DNA from 2 places in the Pedobacter sp. 01N310 genome. Region 1 is predicted to be linked to the other one. Evidence: riboswitches for the same ligand, from Rfam matches in the RefSeq annotation. Region 1 holds a riboswitch; the other holds the start of a gene.

The links. Region 1 has a riboswitch for cobalamin ahead of AC1DNH_RS03645 (TonB-dependent receptor plug domain-containing protein). Riboswitches for the same ligand answer to the same signal wherever they lie in the genome.
Region 2: linked by a shared signal. The riboswitch ahead of metE (5-methyltetrahydropteroyltriglutamate--homocysteine S-methyltransferase) and the one ahead of AC1DNH_RS03645 (TonB-dependent receptor plug domain-containing protein) in region 1 are both predicted to bind cobalamin.

What each region holds. Positions count from the first base shown of each region.
Region 1 is NZ_JBFTSB010000001.1:964,412-975,518, forward strand. It holds gene AC1DNH_RS03625 (Dph6-related ATP pyrophosphatase) at 99-824, opposite strand; gene AC1DNH_RS03630 (SIR2 family NAD-dependent protein deacylase) at 814-1,500, opposite strand; gene AC1DNH_RS03635 (ABC transporter substrate-binding protein) at 1,527-2,468, opposite strand; gene AC1DNH_RS03640 (DUF6580 family putative transport protein) at 2,594-3,181, opposite strand; gene AC1DNH_RS03645 (TonB-dependent receptor plug domain-containing protein) at 3,221-5,089, opposite strand; cobalamin riboswitch at 5,187-5,381, opposite strand; gene AC1DNH_RS03650 (serine hydrolase) at 5,466-6,713, shown strand; gene AC1DNH_RS03655 (sigma-54-dependent transcriptional regulator) at 6,821-8,224, shown strand; gene AC1DNH_RS03660 (chloride channel protein) at 8,303-10,093, opposite strand; gene AC1DNH_RS03665 (RluA family pseudouridine synthase) at 10,169-10,891, opposite strand.
Region 2 is NZ_JBFTSB010000005.1:211,196-217,494, forward strand. It holds gene AC1DNH_RS12750 (phosphatidate cytidylyltransferase) at 1-255, shown strand, start outside; gene AC1DNH_RS12755 (class I SAM-dependent methyltransferase) at 361-1,044, opposite strand; gene AC1DNH_RS12760 (acyl-CoA thioesterase) at 1,106-1,492, opposite strand; gene metE (5-methyltetrahydropteroyltriglutamate--homocysteine S-methyltransferase) at 1,789-4,122, opposite strand; cobalamin riboswitch at 4,322-4,529, opposite strand; gene AC1DNH_RS12770 (M14 family metallopeptidase) at 4,658-6,299, shown strand, end outside.

The sequences.
Region 1 (11,107 bases):
TTACCTAACCTCACTAAACAGGTTTCAATGGGATGTGTGATTTAGTTAATTACCCATACTAAAGAAAAAATGATGCCAAAATGTTTTGAAAAGAAAAATTATTCCAATAAATCTATATACCAGAAACCAGAAAGTGCTGTTGTTGAACAAGGAGAATCCTCATTAGCAGTTGTTTTACTTGGTGCGTTATAAGTCCTGAATACCTTCTCTCCGATGGTGAAAGTGATTTTGTTCTTGAAAATTGGTCCTTCAAAAGCAAAGGTATGAAACTCTCCGTTTTCGCCACATGGATCAATATCTGCAGGAAATTGCTTGATTAAATCAAGGCTGATTACTTTTCCACAAAAATTTTCGAGATTTTGCTGTGTGCAAACAATGATGGTTTTATAGTTCAGGTTTAGGAATTCTTCAATTAAATGTTTTGTATCTTTTTTCCAAAGCGGAAAAATAGCCTTAAGCCCAATTTCTGCTAATTTATTTTCACGATAATTACGTAAGTCCGCTAAAAAGATATCACCAAAAATAGAATGGGTAATACCCTCCTCCTTAAATTTAGAAAGATGATGCTTCATGGTACTGTCGTAGGTTTCCATATCTGGCATTTCGCCCAAACGGATCTGATACAGTGGAATACCAATGCTTTCGGCCTGTTTAATCAGTAAAGCTTCTCTAACGCCATGCATCGAAACACGGTTATATTTTTCGGTAACTGTTGTAATCAGGTAACGGATTTCGATAGTAGGATCTTGTAAGACATAGTGTAAGGCCAATGTACTGTCTTTACCACCGCTCCAATTAAAAATGCAAAGCTTTTTATCTGGCATTGACTAATATTTCTTTTAATTCTGTAATGCCTTCTACAGCGTTTTTCTCAATGTTGATCACGTTTTTATAACGTTTTACATCGGGTGTTCTTGGATCGATAATGTATTTGTCGACAAAGGAAGGCACAAAATCGATTAAACCTGCCGCCGGATAAACGGCCAATGAAGTTCCGATCAGTACAAACAAGTCTGCCTGTTTGCAAAGTTTAGCGGCTACCTCTATCATGGGTACAGCTTCACCAAACCAGACTACATGCGGCCGAAGTTGAGAACCCAACTCGCAAAGCTCGCCCATTTTGATTTCTGAACCAACGATTGGATAAGTTAAATCAGCTTTTCTATCTGATTGAGACTTGGTAATAACGCCATGAAGATGGGTAACTTTGGTAGAACCTGCTCTTTCATGTAAATCATCAATGTTTTGGGTAATAATTTCAACGTCGAAGTCTTTTTCCAGCTCAGCAAGCACCTGGTGAGCCAAATTGGGTTTTGCGGCTAAAACCTGTCTTCTCCTTTCATTATAAAATTCTTGTACCAATTCGGGGTTTCTCTCCCAGGCCTCGGGGGTAGCTACATCATAAACATTATAGCCCTCCCATAATCCATCAGAATCCCTAAATGTTTTTAACCCACTTTCGGCACTGATCCCTGCTCCTGTTAAAACAACTAATTTCATAAATTATGATTACACAGATTAAATGATTACACTGATTTTAGTGATTTCACAGACCGGCTGTGGCTGATGAATTTTTTGGCTATGTTTTCGTCTGCCTTAAATATCTCCGGGTGGAACATGCAGGCTAAAGCTTCTATACCTTCAACCAGCGTACCTACGCTAGGTTGGGTGAACATATCAAAATCAGCAATATAAACCTGATTGTTTTTTACTGCCTCAAGATCGATCCAGCCTGATTTTGACGTTAACAGCTCCATTTCTTCCATGCTTCGTTTCATATCAAAGCCACATGGTGCGATAATCAAAACCTCTGGGTTATATTTCAGGATTTTATCCCACTGGGTTACAATAGAGTCGCCACCAGGATTGGACAACATATCAACGCCACCGGCTGCTGCAATCTGAAAAGGAATCCAGTGTCCGCAATTGTATATCGGTTCGATCCATTCCATTAGCATAATCCTTTTTAACGGTGCACGGTTTGCCCTAAGCTGATCTAAAATATGATCCGTTTTCTTTTGCAGGCCTGCCAGATAGTTTAACGCTACCTCTTCCTTTCCTAAAGCCCTGGCAATGGTAATGGCGCAATCGAAAACATCCTGTAAGTTATTTGGCGATAAAGGTACCAGCGTTGGCTGTTTGCTAAGCTTCATTACGGCTGTTTCGGTACAAACAGTATCGATGTTGCACACCTCGCATATATCTTGTGTGAAAACCACATCGGGTGCGATGCTTTCCAACAGTGCATCATCTACCCAATACAAACTTTTGCCTTGCGCTTTTGATGCCGAAAAGATCCGGTCTATTTCGATACTCGAATAGTTTTTGCCTTCTAATATGCAACGTACAACTTTTGGTTGATCTGCAGCCTCTTTAGGGCATTCGAATGTTACGCCATGCAGGTATTCTTGCAGGCCCATATCGTAAATCATTTTAGTGGCAGCAGGTAAAAAGGAAACAACTTTCATTAGGATGTAAAAGGTAAAATGGAATTGATATTCTAAGTTAAAAAAAATCCTCTTTTGAATCGAATCAAAAGAGGATTTCTATCTTGTTTTTACTTTATTGGTGTTATGCCAAACAATGGATCTTTCTACAGCTCTTGTGTTTGCAGTTTTAATACTGGGTATTTTGCTTTTAAGATTTCAAAAGCGCCAAAAAGCAAAGCACCATAGATTATTGTTCCTTCTAAGAATCTGATCTCGAATGGAATGGCTTTAATTAAGCAATCTATAAAACCATTTAAGTTTTGCGTATACAATGGGTTTTTATACCATGAACCGATATCACTTACAATCCAATGGATGAATACAATTACGATTGTAGATAGGAATAAGCTGGCAATATTTACCTTCTTTAATAAGAAACGACCCGCTAAAACCATTAATGCAATTGCAAGGTATGTCCAAAGTTCTTGAACTAAAAACAAATCTACATACTGTTTATAGATGGTTGTATAAAGTACTAAATCGCTTAAAAACAAACTCAATAGCGGAAAAGCGAATGCTTTAAGATGATCTTTAAAATATGCTCCTCCAAATAAGGCTACTGCTCCTATTGATGAAAAATTAGCAAACTTTAATTCATCTGAGTTGAATGTTACCAGCAAACGTAAAGCCGTTATTGCCAATATCATTAACAACAAAATTAAAGTGCGTGGATTAAATTTTAAATGAGACATGCTATTTCTGGTTAATATTTAAACAAAGTTAAATTTTTATTAGCGGATATTAAAACTTACACCTGTATTAAAGTTGAAGCCCAAACTATTGTAACCAATAATTTCGCTGTATTTTTCGTTCAGAATATTTTTTGCATCAAAAAATATCTTTACACGTTTCTTTGCCAATGCATATTCGGCATAAGCATTTAACAATTTATAAGCAGGTAGATTGTCGACTGTATACGTGTTAAAATTACCATCGGTACGTTTGCCGAAATAACGGTAATTTGCACTCACATATAAATTGCTTGTTGCCTGTGCACCTGCAGTAATGCCAAATGTATGTTTTGGTCTGCGGAAAAGATAGTTAGCAACGGCATTATCAACAAAGTTGAACTCATTGCCTTCTACATAAGCGTAATAGCCATTAATGTTAAACACACTGAATTTAACTGCTGGTTCAACTTCGAAACCTTTGGTTTTCTGACTTACCTGGTTAATGTATCCGTTAGGGTAAGCATAAATAATGGCGTCAGTTAAATCGCGTTTGTAACCTGCTAAACGTAAGCTAAATTTGTCGCCAGCAAAGCTAAAATTAACGCCAGCTTCGTAATTCTTCGATTTTTCCGGCTTTAAATCCAAATTAGCACCAAACTGACCAAAAAGCATGTTTAAGGTAGGAACTTTAAATGCTGTTGAAACCGTTCCAAATAATTTTATCTCTTTAATGACATTGATGCTTGGGGTAATTGAGTAGGTATAGTTTTCGCCATATTGTTCGTGTTTATTGTAACGTCCGCCTACTTCAAGGTTAAACACACTTAAATCGTGTAAGAATAATGATCCGTAAGCGGCAAAAATGTTGGTTTCCGGTTTATTTGTTGCTGATGATAATTTCATCACACGGTTATCGATACCCACCAATAAATCGAGTTTGTTACCCAATTTTTGGTTGTAGAATAAATCCAATAGTGATACCCTTCCTTCGTTAATGCTTGGGTACTGGCTATGCGCATCGTTTCTGGTACTTTCGAAACTATAGTTTAACGTTACTTTACCAGTTGCAAATTCGTATTTGGCATTGGTACCTGCAGCAAAGTTTTTCAGGATAGAATAATTGTTTGCATCGGTAAAAGCGCCACCATCAAACTTGTAATTGCCATAATAGTAGCGTACAAATGGATTTACAGAGAAATGCTTATCCAGTTTGATTCCGAAATTCGCATTTAAGGCATCAGTTTTAAAGCCGTCTTTATCAAATACAGCTGTACTTCCCACTGGTGTTGCTGCTTCTGAAATTCCATCGGTTTTGGCGTGGGTATAGTTAATATTATACGAAAAACCTTCAACACCACCGTTTAAACCAATGGTTCCTTTGTAAGTTTCGTAACTGCCTGCACTGGCCACACCATAAATGGTATTGCCTTTTGGGCCACCTTTTTTAGTGATGATATTGATTACTCCTGCAACGGCATCAGAACCATAAATGGTAGACTGACCGCCTCTTAAAATTTCGATATGATCGATCTGATCGATAGAAATCAATCTTAAATCGAATGCACCTCCGTTTCCTGATGGATCGTTTTGCACAATACCATCGATTAAAACCACGGCATAAGCACTTCCTGCACCTCTAAAAAATACCGATTTGTTTAATCCCGGATTGCTGCTTGAACCTGCTACAATAATCCCTGCCTGCTCGCTAATAAGTTCTGGCAATGATTTTCCGTTACTGCGCTCCAATACTTCACGACTGATGATCGTAACCACTTTACCTGTCTGTGATTGTTTCTGGTCATTTTTTGTTGCAGAAATTACAACATCTTTGAGCTGCAAACTGTCTTGTGTTTGAGCATTAGCCACCTGGCTAATCATTAACTGTGCTAGCCCTAAACTGGCTACAGTTAGCATTCTTTTTTTGTTCATTTGATTGTGGTTTTGCCCACAGCCAACAGATAGAAAAGGAAATGAAAATACGAAAAACGTTAAGTATCTCAATCCTAGCTTCAATCCCCGAAAGCTATGAAATTAAATGCTGAAGGCAGGTCTTCTGACTTACTCCCGGGTTTCCGGCCTTCCCATCCCGACAAGTCGGAACAGTGGCAGATTGATTGGAAATCCGTTATAGAGCTTACAGCTGCGGGACAGTTACAGATTTACACTGTATTCCCTTTTAATTCCGGGTGTAATGCCGGAAACCAAAAGCGCTGCAAAAGTAACAAAATTAAGCAACATGTAAAATGCATGATGGAAAATGGTGGTTTTAATAGAAAAAGCTAAATTAGGAATCAAATTTTTACCCATGAGAAGAATATTAATTGTTACATTTTCATTAATAAGCCTATCTGTTATGGCGCAAAAAACCGATACTGTTTTTTTGAAGAAACTGATGGAGTCTAAGCCTGAGCTTTTTTCCGCTGTACTTCATCATCCTGATCAAAACCAGATCCAGATTCTCTATACCCAGATTAACCGTGGTGCGAAGAATAAACCCACTTTTAAAACCTTTAGCTACAATTTAGACCCACACCATTATTTTTATCCTGCCAGTACGGTTAAACTAGCCGCTGTAATTTTTGCCTTGGAAAAAGTAAACCGCTTAAAAAATACAGGCTTAACGGCTAAGAGTACCATGATTACCGATAGCGCCTATAAAGGACAAACGAAGGTTTTAACAGATACAAGTGCTAAAAATGGACTTCCATCAATAGAGCATTACGTTAAAAAGATTTTGCTTACCAGTGATAATGATGCTTTTAACCGTTTATTCGAGTTTATTGGTCGTGCCGAAATTAATGAAAAACTGAAAGCTAACGGATTATACGATAGCCGCATTTTAAATCGCCTGGCCATTGGCGATGCAGGAGAATCAGCTAAACATACCAATCCCATCAAATTTTACAATGGCGAACAATTGGTGTATGATCAGGCTGCCCGGTACGATTCAAAAGAATATGAATTAAAATTAAGCAATTTGGTAATGGGTACCGGATACATGGATAGTACCAACAAGCTGGTAAACAAACCTTTCAGTTTAGCGGGGAAAAACGCTTTCGCCATTAACGATCAACAGAAACTGATGCAGAAATTGATTTTTCCTGATGCTTTTCCGCTTAAAGAACGGTTTAACCTTACTAAAGAAGATTATAAGCTCATTTATACTTATATGAGTAAATATCCAACCGAAAGTAATTTTCCTAAATACGATCCGAAAGAATTTTGGACTACCTATGCAAAAATGTTATACTATGGACGGGAACAGGTAACTCCTGATCCAAATATCCGCATCTTCAATAAATATGGCGATAGCTATGGCTACATCATTGATAACTCATATTTCGTTGATTTTAAAAATGGAATTGAATATTTCCTAACCGCTGTTGTTCATAGTAATGAGGATGGCATATTTAACGATAATAAATACGAATACGAAACAGTTTGTTTTCCTTTTATGAAAAATCTGGGCAGAACCATTTACGAATTGGAACTAAAAAGAGCTAAAAAACAAAAGCCCGATTTAAATAAGTTTAAGATGGATTACACTTATTAAAAACCTTTCTCATCTTTTAAGGTTTATTGCGTATTAATTGTATAAAAAACTATACATTAATTAAAAAATAATATATTCGCATTTCAAAATTAAAGGATACATCTCTAATGGCTAAACTATTAATAATTGATGATGAGCGTGCGATAAGGAGTACCTTACGCGAAATTCTGGAGTACGAAAATTACGATGTTGAAGATATCGATAACGGTATTGATGGCCTCGAAATGATCAAAAAAGGAAATTTCGACCTGGTACTTTGCGATATCAAGATGAATAAGATGGATGGTATGGAAGTGCTGGAACAGGCACAGATCATCAAACCCGATTTGCCATTCATTATGATATCTGGTCATGGAACAGTTGAAACTGCCATTGAAGCCAGTAAAAAAGGAGCTTTTGATTTTATTTCGAAACCACCTGACTTAAACAGGTTATTAATTACGGTTCGTAATGGTTTAGACCGTGGAAATTTAGTTACCGAAACCAAGGTTTTAAAACGTAAAGCAAGTAAAACCCGAGAGATTTTAGGCGAATCGGAAAGTATTTCTAAAATTAAAGAAACCATAGAACGTGTGGCTCCGACCGAGGCCCGTGTATTAATTACGGGTGCAAATGGTAGTGGTAAAGAATTGGTAGCCCGTTGGTTACATGAAAAATCGAACCGTGCCGATAGCCCTCTAATTGAGGTGAACTGCGCCGCTATTCCATCAGAACTGATTGAAAGTGAATTGTTTGGCCACGAGAAAGGTTCATTTACCTCTGCTGTTAAACAACGTATTGGTAAATTTGAACTGGCTAATGGTGGTACGCTATTTTTGGATGAGATTGGCGATATGAGCCTTTCTGCCCAGGCAAAAGTTTTACGTGCCTTACAAGAGCATAAAATTTCGCGTGTAGGTGGCGAAAAGGAAATTGAAGTAAATGTTCGTGTTTTAGCGGCAACCAATAAAGATTTAATGAAAGAAATCGAAGATGGTAACTTCCGTATGGATTTATACCACCGGTTAAATGTAATCAATATCCATGTTCCACATTTAACGGAGCGTACAGATGATATTCCGGTTATTGCACAAAACTTTTTAGAGAATATATGCAGTGATTATGGGATGCCGGTTAAGAAAATAAATGATACTGGTATGGCTGCTTTAAAGGCCTTACCGTGGACAGGTAACGTGCGTGAGCTACATAACATGATTGAGCGTTTAATTATTTTGAGCGATAAGGTAATTACCGAAAATGATGTACGTGCATTCGCTAATCCAGGCGGTGGTACAAACATTGGTGCTGCAACCAGTGCACAGATTGCAGGTGCTGGCGGTTCAAGCCTTGCTTTTTCTTTCGATTCGTTCAATAATTTTCAGGATTATAAAGATCATGCAGAGCGCGAATTTATCAAATTCAAATTGGAAAAAAACAACTGGAACGTATCAAAAACGGCGGATGAGATTGATATCCAAAGAAGTCATTTGTACAGCAAAATTGAAAAGTTTGGCTTAAAAAGAGCTGAGTAAGATCATAATAAGAAGTCAAGTTTTAAAAACTTGACTTCTTTCGTTTAATGATATTTCTCCTCTATTTATGAGCCACAACTACCCCATATAATCATTCTGCCTCATCAGCAATGCCCTGTATTTATTAAAGATTGCTGTTTTAGAAACGAAACCTAAATATTGGTTCTGCGCAGTTAATACGGGTAAAATCCATACATTATCTTGCTCCATCTTCTCTAATACCATTTTCAGATCATCATTTTCGGTGACGGCGTTCGGTGCAGGTTGTACCAAATAAGAAGCTAGCAAATTTTCCTTATCAGGGTGATTAATCATTTCGTTAAATAGCTCTTCTATGTAAATGATGCCCTTAAAATCGCCCAGTTCATCTGTAACAGCACATATATTTTTACGCGATTGCATGATCTCATTCATCTTAATCGAAATCTGATCATTCATGTTTAATCGAGGATAGGTTTTCTCGATCAAATACTTTAGTTTCATCTGATTTAAAACAGTCGTATCCTTATCATCATGCGATAACAGTTCTCCTTTATCCGCTAATGCTTTTGTATAAATAGAATGTTTTTGAGCGCTGCGGTTAATGGCATAAGAAATGGCAGTGGTAATCATTAGTGGTACCATTAAGATATATCCACCCGTAATTTCGGCAATCAGGAAGATGCCAGTTAAGGGAGCATGCATAATCGAGCCCAAAGCAGCTGCCATACCTGCAACAATAAAGTTCGAAACATTTAATTGCGCCAAACCAGATAGATTTACCACATAGGCAAAGATAAACCCGATTAAACCGCCCATAATTAAACTGGGCGCAAACGTTCCGCCGTTACCACCAGCGCCCAAGGTAACCAAAGTCGCTATCGACTTCATGAAAATAGTTACTACTGTAAACAACACCACTAAAGCCGGAATGGTATTGTAATCGGAGAAAATACTATTATTGATCACTGTTTGGTAATCGCCTTTTAACAGTCCCTTTATTGTGATATAACCTTCGCCGTAAAGTGTTGGGAATAGAAAAACCAAAACTCCAAGCATTAAACCACCCACAATAACTTTGGTATAAGGATGTTTTATTTTATAGAATAAGCCTTTTACGGCATAATTGGCTTTTGTAAAATAAATGGAGAATAAGCCTATAAAACAAGCCAGTATCACATAATAAAACAATGCATTCACCTTCCATCCTTCTGTAACCAAAAAGAAAAGTTGCTGTGTATAGAATAATCTTGCTACTACTGCAGCTGTTGCAGCCGATAATAAAAGTGGGATAAACGCAGGGATGGTAAACTCTGGTAATAAAATTTCGATAGCAAATACAATCCCAGCTACTGGGCTATTAAATGCTCCTGCAATACCTGCTGCTGCGCCACAGGCCACTAGCATGGTAATTTCGCGATAAGATAAGCCAAGTAAACGGCCAAGGTTTGAGCCTATTGCCGATCCACTGGTAACAATTGGCGCTTCCAAACCTGTTGAACCACCAAAACCTACCGTAACGGCTGCGGTAATAATCTGCGAATAAATATTGTGTGCTTCTACCTTGCTCGATTTTTTCGAAATGGCATAAAGCAATGGGGTTAAACCCGTTTCGAATTTAGTTTTACGGATAAAATACTTGATGTACAAAACCGTTAAGAAAATACCGATCATCGGAAACACAAAATACAGGTAGTATTTATATTTCCAGTGCCAATCTGATTGAAGAAATTCTTCGATGTGATGCGTTAGGCTCTTTAGAGCGGCGGCGGCTAATCCTGCTAAAACCCCAACAATTACAGCGAGGATAATTAAGAAATTACGGTTTGATATTTTAGATTTTCGGTACTGATTAACCTGATCAAGGTAATTTACAAATCTGATATACATCCTATTGTTTTTTAATAGAGGGCGAATGCCCAAAAGTAACAAAAACAACAAGAGAAGCCAATTTAAAGGCTTCCTTTATGCATCAAATTTATCCAATAACTTAATTAAGGTTGCGAAATCTTTTGGGTATGGTGCATCGATCACAATATCTTTGTCATCTAATCCTTTAAAAACCAGGTGCCTGGCATGTAATGCGAAACGTTTCATAATGGGTTGCTCCTCTTCGCCTTTGGTTAATTTATAACCTCTCTTAATTGACGAAAGAAAAACAGGTTTCCCTTTGTACATATCATCGCCAACAATGGCTGCCCTTTGTGTTGCTAAGTGAATACGGATCTGGTGCATACGACCAGTTATTGGCTTGCATTCAACCAGTGTATAATGTTTGTAGTATTTTAACGAATCGAAAATGGTTTCTGCTCTTTTACCTTCTGCCCTATCAATGGTTACATTTTTATTGCCATCGTTCAAAATCGGAAGATCAACGGTTAACTGATCGAAAATGACATGCCCATCTACTACCGCATGATAGGTTTTATTCACCTTTCTTCTTTCGAACTGCATAGAAGCATGACGGTAACCTTCAGGATTTTTGGCGATAATTAAAGCGCCAGAAGTTTCTTTATCCAAACGGTGACAAACCTGTGCATCATCGCTATACTGTTTGGCCAGGCGTAACACATTGGTTTCTCCAGATCCACCACGTTCATCGAGCGAGGCTAAAAATGGAGGTTTATTGATAACAATAAAATCGTTGTCTTCGAAAAGAATAAGGTCTTTAAAATTTGGAAACTTCAAACTGTGCTGTAATTAATGAAGCGCAAAAATACGATTTTATTTTTATTGGTTAAGATATTAACCGCAGATAAAAAAGGATAAATACAGATATGGAGGAAGTAAGATTGGCGATAGTTTGACGGTTTTGCGCAGAGTTTCGTCTTCCTGGCGCATTTTGTCATTCTGAACGCAGTGAAGAATCTCCAAGACATAGAATGTGTTGTAAAATAAAAGCAT
Region 2 (6,299 bases), on a different contig from region 1:
ACCAGTGTTTTGGTCGCTTTTGGTTTATCATTTCTGTTTACCGAAAGTCCAGCTTGGGTTTGGATCGGTATGGCTGTGTTGATTGCAAGCTTTGGTACGTTGGGCGATTTAGTAGAATCGATGCTTAAGCGCAGTTTAGATACGAAAGATAGCGGCGGTTTGTTACCGGGGCATGGAGGTTTGTTAGATCGTTTTGATGGATTGTTATTGTCTGCTCCTGTGGTTTATGCCTATCTGTATCTGATTTTGTATTAAAATTGACTTATCTATCGTCCTCGTTTGTAACGAGAATGAATGAGATCCACATTTGTAATGTGGTTATGCTATTAGCGATACAATCGCTATTCTCGCTAATCCTCGTTACAAACGAGGACTATGTTCAGTAGTAGCTATTACAACATAATACGCTCTTTCTATCTTTTCACCGGTTTTACTTTGTATCTGCTCTAATTTTTTGAGCGTATTTTTAATGGCAAACCCCGCTTTTTCTAATAGTTCTTTTACGGATTCTACATTGTAAAGTGTAAAACCATAGGGCGTAAACGGGAGATTTTTCATGAAATTTTTATCAGCAAAACATATAGTCAAAGTGCCGTCAGGTTTTAGTGTTCGCTTAATTTCGTTGAGGTATTCACTTGGATTTGTCCAAAAGTAGATTGTATTAACCGTAAAAATTTTATCAAAACGATCATCCTCAAATGGCAATGTAATGCCATCTGTTAGTTGAAAGTGAACCTTCCCTTTTGTTATGAAATCCTGATTGATCTTTTCAGCCTCGGCAATAATGGTTGCAGAAATATCAGCACCGAAATAATGGAGGTTTTCGGCTTGCGATAATAAGTGGGCAATATGCCCGCCGTTACCATGACCGATTTCCAAAACAGTTTCATCGCTTTGAAGGTTTAATGCCTCAATTGCAGAAGTAGTCATGCCGATATTATTGGTATGCATCATTTCACCTGTTTTAATGCCGTGTTCGCCTTCAGGGCAACCCAATTGTTTGGCAATATTTTTTAAGTCTTCTTCAGAAAGTTGCTGTTCCATAATCAAATTTAAAAATTTAGGCATTATGATTTTTACATCGTTTTGGCCAAAGCTTATAAGATTATTTAATCACTTGAACTGGCTTTTTATTTTCATCAATGGCCACAAAAGTAAAATCGCCATGAACGGCCAATTCTCTTCCTTCGGCATACATCTGTTCGATATAAATTTCTACATTAACCTTTAAACTGGTATTACCAACGTGGCTTACCTTACCGATAAGCTCTACAATTGAGCCTGCCGGAATTGGTTTCTTAAAATCTATCCTGTCGCTGCTTACGGTAACCATGATCTGACGGCTAAAACGGGTTGCAGTAATAAAAGCAACTTCGTCCATTAAATGCATGGCTGTTCCGCCGAAAAGGGTGTCGTAATGATTTGTTGTATTTGGGAAAACGGCTTTAAAAATGCTGGTTTTAGAATTTTCTATTCTTTCTTCTAGGGTCATGGGTTAAATATAGGTGCTGTAAAAAGCTTTGGCAACTTTCTGGTTATTTTTAGTAGAAAATTGCCAAAGTAAAAGGCTTGCGTATGAGAAATGGATACTGGAAGTGCAAAAATAAATGTGCTTTCAGTATTTCTGGCAATGCAATTAAGTGGTGAAATAACTAAAAAGATGTCATCCTGAGTTTGATGAAGGACAGTCTTTTTAATTATTTCACGATAAGGGTCTTCGACAAGCTCAGACTGACAACAATCGAATTCTTAACTTAATAGTATTGGTTTCTCCATGGCAAAATAGAATTAATTCACCTGAAGATCTGCCGCAAGTACCGCTTCGGCTTTACGCATTTCTTTTGCGGCTTCAACCATTTCTATTAGTGCCTTTTTGGTTTCGTCCCATCCACGGGTTTTTAAACCACAATCAGGGTTTACCCAGAGTTGCCCGGAGGGAATAACAGCCTTTGCTTTTTTGAGCAACTGAACCATTTCTTCCCTCTTCGGAACCCTTGGAGAGTGAATATCGTATACACCTGGGCCAATTTCGTTTGGATATTTAAAATCGGCAAATGCGTCTAATAATTCCATTTGCGAACGTGAGGTTTCGATGGTGATTACGTCGGCATCCATATCGGCAATGTTTTGGATGATATCGTTAAATTCCGAGTAACACATGTGTGTGTGGATCTGCGTATCATCTTTCACGCCGCTCGCTGAAATTTTAAAGGCTTTAACCGCCCAGTTCAGGTAAGTTTGCCAATCAGCTTTGCGCAATGGTAAACCTTCTCTAATGGCAGGCTCATCAATCTGAATGATTTTTATCCCTGCATTTTCCAGGTCGCAAACCTCATCACGGATGGCCAATGCAATTTGGGTACAGGTTTCTGATCTTGGTTGATCATTACGTACAAATGACCATTGTAAGATGGTTACAGGACCTGTGAGCATACCTTTCATATATTTCGAAGTAAGCGACTGTGCATAGGCCGTCCATTTTACCGTCATGGGTTTCGGACGCGAAACATCACCAAAAATGATCGGTGGTTTTACACAGCGTGAACCATAACTCTGTACCCAGCCATTTTTGGAGAAAGCAAAACCATCTAGCTGCTCACCGAAGTATTCAACCATATCGTTACGCTCAAATTCGCCATGAACCAAAACATCCAGATCGATTTCTTCCTGCCAGTTTACGGCTTTTGCGGTTTCTTTCGCAATAAGATCATCATATTCTTCAACTGTAAAAGTTCCATTTTTAAGCTTTGCTCTCCAGCTTCTTACTTCTGCCGTTTGCGGAAACGACCCGATGGTTGTGGTGGCGTAACTTGGCAGATTGAGTTCCTGTTGTTTAATTTTTCTGCTCGAAAATGGACTTAAACGTTCTGCATCCTGCTCTTTTAATCCTAAAACACGTTGTTTAACTTCAGGATTGTGGATGATTTTAGAAACTTTACGGTTAGCAATCGCGATCTTATTTTCCTCAAGTTTTTGCAGGGTAGATGCAGGGCTTTCGTTGGTGATCAGTTTTTTTAAGGTAGCTACCTCTGCAATTTTTTGTTTCGCATAGGCCAGCCACTGTTTAATTTCGGCCGAAAGGTTTTGCGCATTGGTTTCATTGTCTAAATCAACCGGTGAGTGGATTAGGGAACAAGATGGGGCGATCCACACCTTATCGAAGCCCCTTTTTTCTACAGCTTGATTAATGATTGAAGCAGATTTCTCGAAATCATTTTTCCAGATGTTTCTTCCGTCTACCAAACCTAACGAAAGGATGGTATCTTCTTTTAACGAAGCTAAAACATCCGTCAATTGACCTTCAGCTCGTACCAGGTCGATATGTAAAACATTTACCGGGAGTGATGTAGTTAGCGCTAAATTATTGCCCAAGCCCTCAAAATAAGTAGCCAAAACAATTTTTAACCTGGGAAAAGCTTTTCTGATCTCTTTATAGGCATATTCGTAAGCTTTCTTGTCTTTTTCGGTAAGGTCTAAAGTCAAAAAAGGTTCATCAAACTGAACATATTCTACATCCAAAGCATCCAAGCGGGATAATATCTCGATATAAACCGGAAGGAGATTTTTGATCAGATCGATCTTTTCAAAGCCAGCTTCCTTTTCTTTTCCCAATAAAAGGTAAGAAACAGGACCGATTAAAACGGGTTTGGTGGTAATGCCCAATTGTTTTGCCTCGTAAAACTCATCGATAATTTTTGTAGAGAAAAGTTTAAAAGGCTGGTCTTTGTAAAACTCAGGAACGATATAATGGTAATTGGTATCGAACCATTTGGTCATTTCCATCGCTACCAAATCCAATCCTTCTTTTTGATAACCTCTTGCCATAGCAAAATAGAGATCAAGCTCTGAATTTCCTTTTTTCAGGATCACTTCGTTGTACCTTTTCGGGATCGCGCCAAAAGTTAAAGAATGATCGAGCACGTGATCGTAAAAAGAAAAGTCATTCGAAGGAATGATATCAATTCCGGCTTCTTTTTGAAGGTTCCAGTTTTCGTGGCGAATGTTTTTTCCCACCTGAAGTACATTTTTGTACCCAGTTTTATCTGCCCAGTAATTTTCGCAGATTTTCTTTAATTCCCTTTGGCTACCTATTCGCGGATAGCCCAGATTTTGCGTTAGCATCTCTTTTAAAGATTAAGTAAATAAATCGTTTAAAAGCCCTTAAAGCAATATTTTATAATGTTTTTTTGTTAGAAATAAAAAAGGAAAGGTTAGCGCACACACAGCCTACTCATCAGCAAAAAGCTTAAAGCAAGCATATAAAATGGTTAATTTTATGGTGTACAATCAGACCTGACCAATTACTTTATAACGCGAAAGCACCGTCAATTCAATATAGGCAGGTCTCCTGACTTATTCCCGATCTTATCGCCTTCCCATCCCGGTAAACGGCACAGTGGCATGAATGATAAGACCGTTGTCTTTTTTAACAAAAGACAGAATTTACAGTTGCGCGACAGCTCGTGATTTGCACACGATTCCCTATTAATCCCGGTTGTATTCCGGGAACCTGTATCGGTTGATGAAAAATAAAGTTAAGAACTTACATCAGGACAAATGTATGGATTAGGATTTAAAACTTGTAACAAATTTACAGCAAGCCGTTTTTGGACCTTATTCTCTACTATATTTGATTACCTAACTAAACACCCTTATTATGATAAAAATCTACTTTAAAAGGCTTTGTATTGCTTTTTTAATGGTAAATAGCTGTGCGGTGCTGGCGCAGGAAGTGCCAACGCCAAAATCGCATTTTGGTTTTGATATCGGCGACGATTATCAATTGGCCAATTATACCCAAACAGAAGCTTATTTTAAGAAACTCGCGGCAAGTTCTGACCGCATTAAACTAGTTGATATTGGCAAAACCGAAGAAGGCAGAAGTCAATATATGTTGATTGTTTCTTCACCAGAAAACCTCAAGAAATTAGCGCGTTACAAGGAAATTTCGCAACAGCTGGCGCATGCAGAAATTACACCTGAGCAGGCAAAAGCATTAGCCCAGGAAGGTAAAGCAGTAGTTTGGATAGATGGTGGCTTGCATGCCAACGAGGTGGTGGGTGCGCATCAGCTGATCGAAACTGCTTATGAGTTTGCCTCCAGGAAAGACCCTGAAACCCTGCGTATTTTGGATAACGTAATCATTTTGTTTACCCATGCCAACCCTGATGGACAAGAATTGGTGAGCAATTGGTACATGAGAGAGAAAGACCCCAAAAAAAGAACAACCTCAGGTTTGCCTGTTTTGTACGAAAAGTACGCAGGTCACGATAACAACCGCGATTTCTTTATGTTAAACCTTAAAGAAACACAGAATATCGGTCGCCAGCTTTTTGTGGAATGGATTCCGCAGATTATGTATAACCACCATCAGGCTGGTCCGGCAGGAACCGTTGTTGCAGGCCCACCTTATCGCGATCCTTTCAATTATGTTTTCGACCCAACGCTGTTAACCAGTTTAGATGCCGTTGGCGCAGCCATGCACAACCGTATGAATGTAGAAAACAAACCTGGTTATACCCAACGTGGAGGATCGGTTTATTCTACCTGGTACAATGGCGGACTAAGAACCACAACATATTTTCATAATATGATTGGGCTCCTGACCGAAATTATCGGGAACCCTACACCTTCTGAAATTCCGTTAATTCCTTCGAGATTATTGCCGAACGGCGATTCGCCAAACCCGATTACCCCGAGGAAATGGTACTTTAAAAACTCGATTGACTATTCAGTATCGTTAAACTATGCCGTTTTAAATTACGCACAACGTTACCGTGACGAATTGTTGTACAACATTTACCAGATGGGCAGAAATTCGATAGAGCGTGGTAAAAAAGATACCTGGTCTTTTTCTCCTAAAAAAATAGAAGCCATTAATAATGCGGCAAAAGGTGAAAAAGGTGGCCCGATTGCTGGAGGTGATGATGATTTTGGCTCCCGGCGTCAGCTTAGCATGAAAGCTTTTGATACGGTGATGAAGGCTCCTGTAAACAGAGATCCGCGCGGATATATTTTAAGCGCCGATCAGCCGGATTTTAATTCTGCCGTTAAATTTTTAAACGCTTTGATCAGAACAGGTGTTGTGGTTCAAAAAGCAACCGCTTCATTTGCCGTTGCAGGAAAAAATTATCCTGCCGGAAGTTATATCGTAAAAACCGATCAGGCTTTTCGTCCGCATGTTTTAGATATGTTCGAACCGCAAGATCACCCAAATGATTTTAAATATGAAGGAGGCGCACCAATTCCGCCATATGATGCTGCCGGATGGACTTTAGCTTATTTAATGGATGTGAAAT